Regions from separate parts of the Streptomyces sp. B3I8 genome, predicted to be linked through region 1. Evidence: riboswitches for the same ligand, from Rfam matches in the RefSeq annotation. Region 1 holds a riboswitch; each other region holds the start of a gene.
The links. A riboswitch is a leader RNA that binds a small molecule or an ion and turns the genes downstream of it on or off. The one in region 1 is predicted to bind thiamine pyrophosphate.
Positions count from the first base shown of each region.

Region 2: another riboswitch for thiamine pyrophosphate. It lies ahead of thiC (phosphomethylpyrimidine synthase ThiC); the one in region 1 lies ahead of QFZ64_RS25185 (thiamine ABC transporter substrate binding subunit).
Region 3: another riboswitch for thiamine pyrophosphate. It lies ahead of thiO (glycine oxidase ThiO); the one in region 1 lies ahead of QFZ64_RS25185 (thiamine ABC transporter substrate binding subunit).

Region 1 covers NZ_JAUSYN010000002.1:5,155,740-5,159,006, forward strand. Annotated here, with positions in the region: gene rlmN (23S rRNA (adenine(2503)-C(2))-methyltransferase RlmN) at 171-1,283, shown strand; TPP riboswitch at 1,326-1,433, shown strand; gene QFZ64_RS25185 (thiamine ABC transporter substrate binding subunit) at 1,543-2,604, shown strand; gene QFZ64_RS25190 (iron ABC transporter permease) at 2,742-3,267, shown strand, end outside.
Region 2 covers NZ_JAUSYN010000002.1:3,489,740-3,493,006, reverse strand. Annotated here, with positions in the region: gene QFZ64_RS17625 (SsgA family sporulation/cell division regulator) at 1-3, shown strand, start outside; gene QFZ64_RS17620 (YibE/F family protein) at 94-1,566, opposite strand; TPP riboswitch at 1,638-1,793, shown strand; gene thiC (phosphomethylpyrimidine synthase ThiC) at 1,786-3,267, shown strand, end outside.
Region 3 covers NZ_JAUSYN010000002.1:1,678,857-1,682,123, forward strand. Annotated here, with positions in the region: gene QFZ64_RS09730 (NAD(P)/FAD-dependent oxidoreductase) at 1-930, opposite strand, end outside; gene QFZ64_RS09735 (hypothetical protein) at 1,131-1,472, opposite strand; TPP riboswitch at 1,525-1,635, shown strand; gene thiO (glycine oxidase ThiO) at 1,633-2,865, shown strand; gene thiS (sulfur carrier protein ThiS) at 2,862-3,077, shown strand; gene QFZ64_RS09750 (thiazole synthase) at 3,080-3,267, shown strand, end outside.

The DNA.
Region 1 (3,267 bases):
GCGAGCAGGTACTCTGGAAGGGCTCGCGGCGTGTGCCGCGAGCCCTTCCGGTTTGTCCCCGGCCCTCACGAGGGCCGTCCCCCGAGAGTTCCTGGCGTCGGCAACGTCATGCCGTCCTCCCCGCGCAGGCGGGTGGCCAGGGCCCTGTCGTCTTGAGGAGTCACCCGACCGTGGCACGTCCAGCCCCCGGCGAACTCACCTTCGCCGCACCGCGCGGAGCGCAGCGGCCGCCGCGGCATCTCGCCGACCTGTCGCCCGCCGAGCGCAAGGAGGCCGTCGCCGCGATCGGCGAGAAGCCGTTCCGCGCCAAGCAGCTCTCCCAGCACTACTTCGCGCGGTACGCGCACGACCCGCAGGAGTGGACGGACATCCCCGCCGCCTCCCGCCCCCGGCTGCGGGAGGCGCTGCTGCCGGAGCTGATGACGGTCGTCCGGCATCTGTCGACCGACCAGGACACCACCCGCAAGACGCTGTGGCGGCTGTTCGACGGCACGCTCGTCGAGTCGGTGCTGATGCGCTACCCGGACCGGGTGACCATGTGCATCAGCTCGCAGGCGGGCTGCGGCATGAACTGCCCCTTCTGCGCCACCGGGCAGGCGGGCCTGGACCGCAACCTGTCGACCGCCGAGATCGTGCACCAGATCGTCGACGGCATGCGCGCCCTGCGCGACGGCGAGATCCCCGGCGGCCCGGCCCGGCTGTCGAACATCGTCTTCATGGGCATGGGCGAACCGCTCGCCAACTACAACCGGGTCGTCGCCGCGATCCGCCGCCTCACCGATCCCGAGCCGGACGGCCTCGGGCTGTCCCAGCGCGGCATCACCGTCTCCACGGTCGGCCTCGTCCCGGCGATCCACCGGTTCACCGACGAGGGCTTCAAGTGCCGGCTCGCGATCTCCCTGCACGCCCCCGACGACGAACTGCGTGACACCCTCGTCCCCGTCAACACGCGGTGGAAGGTGCGCGAGGTCCTCGACGCCGGCTTCGAGTACACGGCCAGGTCAGGGCGGCGGCTGTCCATCGAGTACGCCCTCATCCGCGACATCAACGACCAGGCGTGGCGCGGCGACCGGCTCGGCCGGCTGCTCAAGGGCCGCCCGGTTCACGTCAATCTGATCCCGCTCAACCCGACGCCCGGCTCGAAGTGGACCGCCTCGCGGCCCGAGGACGAGAAGGCGTTCGTCGAGGCGATCGCCGCCCACGGTGTTCCGGTGACCGTCCGGGACACCCGTGGCCAGGAGATCGACGGCGCCTGCGGTCAGCTCGCGGCCACCGAACGGTAGGCTTACGGACAGACGGTAGTCTTTTCAGCCATACACATCTTCATATTCCGACAGGGGAGCGCCACAGCGCTGAGAGTGCGGCAACCGGGCCGCAGACCCTCTGAACCTCGCCCAGGTCATTCTGGGTAGGGAGATCGGTCGTCACTCGAGCTGTTGCGCCCTGTCCGGGCCCGCCGCCGCCCCACGGGCGGGTCGGGTCCGGACAGGGCCGCGTCTTCTCCTGGTCCACTCCAGGAGGAATCCAGTGCACACCAAGAGCATGGTGGCCGTCGTCGTCGGCCTCGGCCTTCTCACGCTGTCCGCGTGCGGCTCGTCGTCCGGAGGCGGCGACTCCGCGTCCGGCGGCTCCAGGACCGTCACCCTCGTCAGCCACGACTCGTGGGCCGTCTCCAAGAACGTGCTCAAGGACTTCGAGAAGAAGTCCGGCTACAAGGTCAAGGTCCTCAAGGACGGCGACGCCGGGCAGGCCGTCAACAAGGCGATCCTCACCAAGGACAACCCGCAGGGCGACGTCTTCTTCGGCGTCGACAACACCCTGCTCTCCCGCGCCCTCGACAACGGCCTGTTCCAGCCCTACGAGGCCAAGGGGCTCGACAAGGTCGGCGCCGCCTACCGGCTCGACGGCAAGCACCGGGTCACGCCCATCGACTACGGCGACATCTGCGTCAACTACGACAAGGCGTACTTCCGGGCGCACAAGCTGGCCCCGCCCACCTCCTTCGCCGACCTCGCCGACCCGCGCTACAAGAACCTCCTCGTCACCGAGAACGCCGCGACCTCCTCGCCCGGCCTCGGCTTCCTCCTCGGCACCGCCGCCCAGTACGGCGACGGCCGGCAGGACTACTGGAAGAAGCTCAAGGCCAACGGCGTCAAGGTCGTCGACGGCTGGGAGCAGGCATACAACGAGGAGTTCTCCGGTTCGGCCGGCGGCAAGAAGGCCAAGGGGGACCGCCCGCTCGTCGTGTCCTACGCCTCCTCCCCGCCCGCCGAGGTCGTCTACGCCGACCCGCAGCCCAAGACCGCCCCCACCGGCGTCGCCGACGGCACCTGCTTCCGGCAGATCGAGTTCGCCGGGCTGCTGAACCACGCCCACAACACCAAGGGCGGCAAGGCACTCCTGGACTTCCTGCTCACCAAGGAGTTCCAGCAGGACATGCCGCTCAACATGTTCGTCTACCCGGTCGTCGACGGCGCCACGGTGCCCGAGGCGTTCGCCGAGTTCGGGCCCGCCGCCAAGAACCCGAAGACCATGGCACCCGGTCAAATCGCCGACCACCGCGACGAGTGGGTCAAGTCGTGGACCTCGCTCGTACTGAAGTGACCAAGGCGACCGGCGCGACCGACGCGGCAGCGGCGACCGGCGCGACCGGGGCGGGTGACGCGACTCCCGCGGCACCCGCCCCGGGCCGCCGGGACCACCGCGACCGCCGTCGGCGTGCCGCGGCGCGGCTCGGCCTGATGGCCACGCCCGTCGCGTTCTTCGCGGTGTTCTTCGCCTACCCGGTCACCGCGATCGTCGCCCGCGGCCTGCGGACGGAAGGCGGCTGGCAGCTCGGCCGGATCGCGGACGTCCTCGGGCAGTCCGACATCCGGCACGTGCTGTGGTTCACCACCTGGCAGGCGCTCGCCTCCACCGCGCTCACCCTGGTGATCGCGCTCCCCGGCGCATATGTCTTCGCGCGCTTCGACTTCCCCGGCCGGAACGTCCTGCGCGCGGTGGTGACCGTGCCGTTCGTGCTGCCGACCGTCGTCGTCGGCACCGCGTTCCTCGCCCTCGTCGGCCGAGGGGGACTCCTCGACGAGCTGTGGGGCCTGCGGCTGGACACCACCGTGTGGGCGATCCTGCTCGCGCACGTCTTCTTCAACTACGCCGTCGTCGTACGCACCGTCGGCGGCCTGTGGGGACAGCTCGACCCCCGCCAGGAGGAGGCCGCACGCATGCTCGGCGCCTCCCGGTTCACCGCCTGGCGCACGGTCACCCTGC
Region 2 (3,267 bases), 1.7 Mb from region 1:
TGAGCGCCGTCCGTCACATGGACGGCCCGGGATGTGAAGGAACGCTTCAGCTGCCCGCCCGCACGCCTTTTCGCACGCCTGTGCCCGCACACCTCAGCGCTTGCGGCGACGGCCCCGTGCGCCGCGCGCCGGGGGCACCACCGCCGTCCCCCCGCCGACTCGGGCGGCCGGCTGTTCGCCCCCGTGCGGTGTCGTCGCCCGGCCCGCCCCGCCCGGGCGGTCCGCGGAGACCACCAGCGCGGCCAGGGCGGTGGTCACGGGCACCGAGGCGACCAGGCCGATGGAACCGACCAGCGTGCGCACGATCTCTTCGGCGACCAGCTCGCTGGTGGCGACCGTCCCCACATCGCTCCGCGCGACGGAGAAGAGCAGCAGCAAGGGCAAAGCCGCACCCGCGTAGGCCAGGACCAGGGTGTTGACGACCGAGGCGATGTGATCGCGACCGATCCGTATGCCCGCGCGGTACAACGCCCTGCGGCCCATGACGGGGTTCGCCTCGTGCAGTTCCCAGACGGCGGACGTCTGGGTCACCGTCACGTCGTCGAGCACCCCGAGTGAACCGATGATGACCCCGGCCAGCAGCAGGCCGCTCATGTCGATGTCCGGATAGAGACCGTGGATCAGGCCGGTGCTGTCGTCGGTGTTCCCGGTGAGTGCGGCCCACCCGATGAACAGCGAGCCGAGAGCACCGATCAGCCCCAGCGAGATCAGCGTGCCGAGCACCGCGACGGAGGTGCGGGCCGTGAGGCCGTGACACATGTACAGGGCGATCAGCATGATGGCGCTCGACCCCACCACCGCCACCGCCAGCGGGTTCGAGCCCTGCAGTATCGCCGGCAGGATGAAGAACGACAGCAGCAGGAAGCTGACGGCCAGCGAGATCAGGGCGGCCAGGCCCCGCATCCGGCCCACGACCACCACGGCGACGGCGAAGATGCCCGCGAGCAGCGCCATGGGCAGGGTGCGCTTCACATCGGTGACCGAGTACTGCAGGTTCTTCGGTGCGGAGGGCTCGTAGGAGACCACGACCTTCTCGCCCTGGTCCAGTTGCCGCGACTGGTCCGGCTGGACGAACTCGGTGAAGGTGCGGCCCTTGTCCTTGCCCGTGTCGACGCGGACCGTGGCCTTCTTGCACGCACCGGAGTCCCCCGCGCCGGAACCCGGGGTGCCGCCGTCGGCCGAGGCGCCGTCGGCGGACGTCCCGTCCGCACCCGGGCCGCCCGTGCCCGTACCACCCACGGCGCCCACGGCCGCGCAGTCCACCCGGACCACCTTGGTCACCGTGGCCTGCTGCGTCTGGCGGTCGAAGCCGACGCCGGTGCGCTCGTGCGACGGAACACCGCCGGGCCAGAGCACGACCAGCCCCGCGACCACCGCGACGGCGAACGGGACGAGGACGGCGGTGATGACCTTCCGCAGCCGCTGCGAGGCGGGCGCCGCCGGTCCGTGGCCGTGGCTGTGGGAGTGGCCGGCACTCCCCTGGGAGTTGTCCGGCCGAGACGGAGGCTGCTCGTGTGGCGAGTGCTGATGGGGAGGGTGATGCGGGTGCTGAGAGGGCGTGGTCACCGACGCATCATCGCAAGAACAGCAGGGGCCCACTGTTCAGTCCTGCCACGCAGGCGTTAGCGTAAAAGCGCCTTAGTACACGCGGGAGCTCGGAGCACCGGGCTGAGAGGGCGCTGACCTCCGCAGAGGCGATGTTTCACGTGGAACATCGCCGGCGGACCTCGCTGCGTCGACCGCTGAACCTGTTACCGGGTAATGCCGGCGTAGGGAGTAGGTCTCATGACCATCAAGGACACACGCACGCCTGCCTCCGCACAGAACGTCAGTGTGGGCTCTGTCGGGGACTCCGAGAGGAACCCCGGCGGGACGTCCCACGGCGAGGAGGCCGGAACGTCCATCGGCTGGCACAAGGCGTACGTTGAGGGTTCGCGCCCCGATCTGCGCGTGCCGGTCCGCCAGGTGCACCTCACCAACGGGAAGTCGGTCACGCTGTACGACACCTCGGGCCCGTACACCGACCCCACTGTTGGGACCGATGTCCGCAGGGGTCTCGCGGCGCTGCGCGAGAACTGGATCACCGCCCGGGGCGACACCCAGGAGTACGCGGGACGTCCGGTCCGGCCCGAGGACGACGGGATCAAGCACACCTCGCCGCGCGGGGGGCTGCGCAACCTCGACGCGGTCTTTCCCGGACGGCCCCGCCAGCCGCGCCGCGGCCGGGACGGAACGCCAGTGACCCAACTCGCCTATGCACAGCGGGGAGAGATCACCCCCGAGATGGAGTTCGTGGCCATCCGGGAGAACGTCTCCCCGGAAGTCGTGCGTGAGGAGATCGCGGCGGGGCGCGCGGTGCTGCCGGTGAACGTCAACCACCCGGAGATCGAGCCGATGATCATCGGCAAGCGGTTCCTGGTGAAGGTCAACGCCAACATCGGCAACTCCGCCGTCACCTCCTCCATCGAGGAGGAGGTCGAGAAGATGACCTGGGCGACCCGCTGGGGTGCCGACACGGTCATGGACCTGTCCACGGGACGCAACATCCACACCACGCGCGAGTGGGTGCTGCGCAACTCCCCCGTGCCCATCGGCACGGTCCCCCTCTACCAGGCCCTCGAGAAGGTCGACGGCAGGGCGGAGGAGCTGACCTGGGAGGTCTACAAGGACACGGTCGTCGAACAGGCCGAGCAGGGCGTGGACTACATGACCGTGCACGCCGGGGTGCGCCTCGCCCATGTGCCGCTCACCGCGAACCGCAAGACCGGCATCGTCTCGCGCGGCGGCTCCATCATGGCCGCCTGGTGCCTGGCCCACCACAAGGAGTCGTTCCTCTACGAGCACTTCGAGGAGCTCTGCGAGATTCTCGCCGCCTACGACGTGACGTACTCCCTCGGCGACGGCCTGCGGCCCGGTTCCATCGCGGACGCCAACGACGAGGCGCAGTTCGCGGAACTGCGCACGCTCGGGGAACTCAACCGGATCGCCAGGCGTTTCCAGGTACAGACGATGATCGAGGGCCCGGGACACGTCCCGATGCACAAGATCAAGGAGAACATCGACCTTCAGCAGGAGATCTGCGATGAAGCTCCGTTCTATACACTCGGCCCGCTGACGACGGACGTCGCTCCGGCGTACGACCACATCACCTCCGGCATCGGTGCCGCGATGATCGCCTGGTGGGGCACGGCCATGCTCTGCTACGTCACGCCCAAGGAGCACTTGGGCCTGCCCAACCGTGACGACGTCAAGACCGGCGTCATCACC
Region 3 (3,267 bases), 3.5 Mb from region 1:
CGACCAGAAGTACGGCACCGGGTCGTAGGGGGCCGCGTCGTACGGGGCCGCCGCCTCCCCGACGATGTGCGCGGCCACCGTCCGGGGTCCCTGCAGCGCGTTGTCCCAGTGGTGCACGAGCAGCCGCTCCCCGTACCGCGCCGACGGGAAGGACGCGCAGTCGCCGACCGCGTACACGTCGGGCACGGAGGCGCGCAGGTGGTCGTCGGCGAGCACCTCGCCGTGCGCGCCGAGCGCGATCCCGGACCCCGCGAGCCAGCCCGTGGCGGGCCGGGCGCCGATGCCGACGACGACCGCCCCGGCCGGCAGCCGCACGCCGTCGTCGAGGACGACCGCGCCGGGCTCGACGCGGGCCACGCGGGCGTGCGTGCGCAGGACGGCGCCGCTCTCGGCGTACCAGTGGGCCATCGGCGCGGCGACCTCGGCCGGCAGTGCCTCGGCGAGCGGCCGGCCGGCGGCCTCCACGACGGTCACCTCGCACCCCGCCTCGCGCGCGGCCGTGGCGAACTCGGCGCCGATCCAGCCGGCGCCGACGACCACGAGGTCGTGCCCGCCCGCGAGCACCGGGCGCAGCCGTTCGGCGTCGTCCAGGGTGCGCAGCAGGTGCACCCCGGGCACGCCCTCGGTGCCCGGCAGCAGGACCGGCTCGGCACCGGTGGCGAGGACGAGGACGTCGTAGGGCTCGGGGCCGTCGGCGGTGTCCAGCACGTGGTCGCCGGGGCGCACCCCGAGGACCTCGCGGCCGAGTCGGAGTGTGATGCCGAGGGCCTCGAAGTCGATGTCGAAGGCGGAGCCCTCCGCCTTGCCGAGCAGGACCGCCTTGGACAGCGGCGGCCGGTCGTAGGGCTGGTGCGGTTCCGCGCCGATCAGGGTCACGGGTCCGGTGAACCCCTGTTCGCGCAGGGCGACCGCGGTCTGCACGCCCGCCATCCCCGCGCCCACGATCACGGCCCGCCGCTCCGCCGGTCCCCGCGCCTGCTCGCTCACCTGTTCACCTCGAAGTCCACAGTGTCCACAGCGGTTGCCCGCCTTCGATGTCGCCATGCCGATGCCGTCATGCCGATGCCGTCATGCCGATGCCGTCATGCCGACGCCGTCTCTCGATAAGCGTTCCCGCCCGGGCACCCGCCTCAGCCGGGAATCTGCTCGACGACGCTCGTTCCGCTGCCCTCCTGGGACTCCCATTCCCAGCTCTCCTCCAGACGCACGCGCCCGTCGGGCAGCGCGACGACGCGGGAGAGGCAGTGCCCCGAGGAGGTGCTGCCGTCGTGCTTGAGCTGCACGTAGCGGAAGTCGAGCCGGTCGCCCGCGCGGGTGCCCACGAGGTGGCCGCGGACCACGTCGCCGCCCGCGTACTCGGCCCAGATCTCGCCGTCCTTCTCGTGGTACGAGAAACGGGTACGGGTACCCACCTGCCCCGGCGCCTGGTCGGCCACCGGGGCGAGGACGAGTCCGTCGAGCGAGGGCGTCATGGTGCGGGGCTCCCTGTGGGGGTCGGGGGGCGAAGGACTAGGGTGGCCACCGTAAAGCACCCGCGGGAGCCCGGGCGTACCGGGCTGAGAGGGAGGCTGCGGCCTCCGACCGTACGAACCTGATCCGGGTCATGCCGGCGAAGGGAGGAGCTGGACGCCCATGTCGCGTGCATCGCAAGGGCCGCAGAGGCTTTCGAACGGGGCGGCGGGCGGCGCGGGGCACAGCCCCGACGTCCTGGTCGTCGGCGGCGGGCTCATCGGACTGGTCACCGCCTGGCGGACCGCCGGACGCGGACTGTCCGTCACCGTGCTGGACCCCGAACCCGGCGGCGGAGCCGCTCAGGTGGCGGCCGGGATGCTGGCCGCCGTCACCGAACTGCACCACGGCGAGCAGACGTTGCTCGCGCTCAACCTGGAGTCCGCCCGCCGCTACCCCGACTTCGCCGCCGAGCTGACCGAGGTCACCGGCCACGACCTCGGCTACCGCCGCTGCGGCACGCTCGCCGTCGCGCTCGACGCCGACGACCGGGCCCACCTGCGCGACCTGCACGCCCTCCAGGGGCGTTCGGGCCTTGCCTCGGAATGGCTCAGCGGGCGGGAGTGCCGCCGGCTCGAACCGCTGCTCGCGCCGGGCGTGCGCGGCGGGCTGCGGGTCGACGGCGACCACCAGATCGACCCGCGCCGGCTGGCCGCGGCCCTCGTCGTGGCCTGCGAGCGGGCCGGGGTGGTGTTCCACCGGGCGTGCGCCGAGCGGCTCACGGTGGCCGGGGACCGGGCCACGGGCGTGGTCACCGGCGACGGCACCGCGTTCACCGCCGGGCAGGTGGTGCTCGCCGCGGGCAGCGCCAGCGGGCGGCTCGCGGGCGTGCCCGACGCCGTCCTGCCGCCGGTGCGGCCGGTGAAGGGGCAGGTGGTGCGACTGACCGTGCCGAAGCGGTACGCGCCCTTCCTGAGCCGTACGGTGCGGGCCGTGGTCCGCGGCAGCCACGTCTACCTGGTGCCGCGCGAGAACGGCGAGCTGGTCCTCGGCGCGACCAGCGAGGAGCTGGGCTGGGACACCACGGTGACCGCGGGCGGGGTGTACGAACTGCTGCGCGACGCGCACGAGCTCGTCCCCGGCATCACCGAGCTGCCGCTCACCGAGACCCGCGCCGGGCTGCGCCCCGGCTCCCCCGACAACGCGCCGCTGCTCGGCCCCACCGGCCTGGACGGGCTGCTGCTGGCCACCGGGCACTACCGCAACGGCGTCCTGCTCACCCCGGTCACCGGTGACGTCATGGCGGACGTCCTGACCACCGGGGTGCTGCCGGAGGAGGCCCGTCCCTTCAGTCCCCGGCGCTTCGGCGCCCGCACCCGGTCCCTCTCCCCCGCCCTCTCGGAGCAGCCGGCATGAGCCACGTGACCGTCACCGTCTCCGTCAACGGCGAGCCGCGCGAGGTGGCCGCCGGTACCCCCCTCGACGCCCTGGTGCGCACACTGACGACCGCTCCCTCCGGGGTCGCCGCCGCGCTCAACGAGACCGTCGTCCCGCGCGGCCAGTGGCAGGCCACGCCGCTCGCCGAGGGCGACCGCGTCGAGGTCCTCACCGCCGTCCAAGGAGGCTGACCATGGCCGACGATCCCTTCGTCCTCGGCGGTACGACGCTGTCGTCCCGTCTGATCATGGGCACCGGCGGGGCGCCCAGCCTCGACGTCCTGGAGCGCGCCCTGGTCGCCTCCGGGACCGAGCTGACGACGGTCGCGATGCGGCGCGTGGACCCCTCCGTACGGGGTTCGGTGCTCTCGGTGCTGGACCG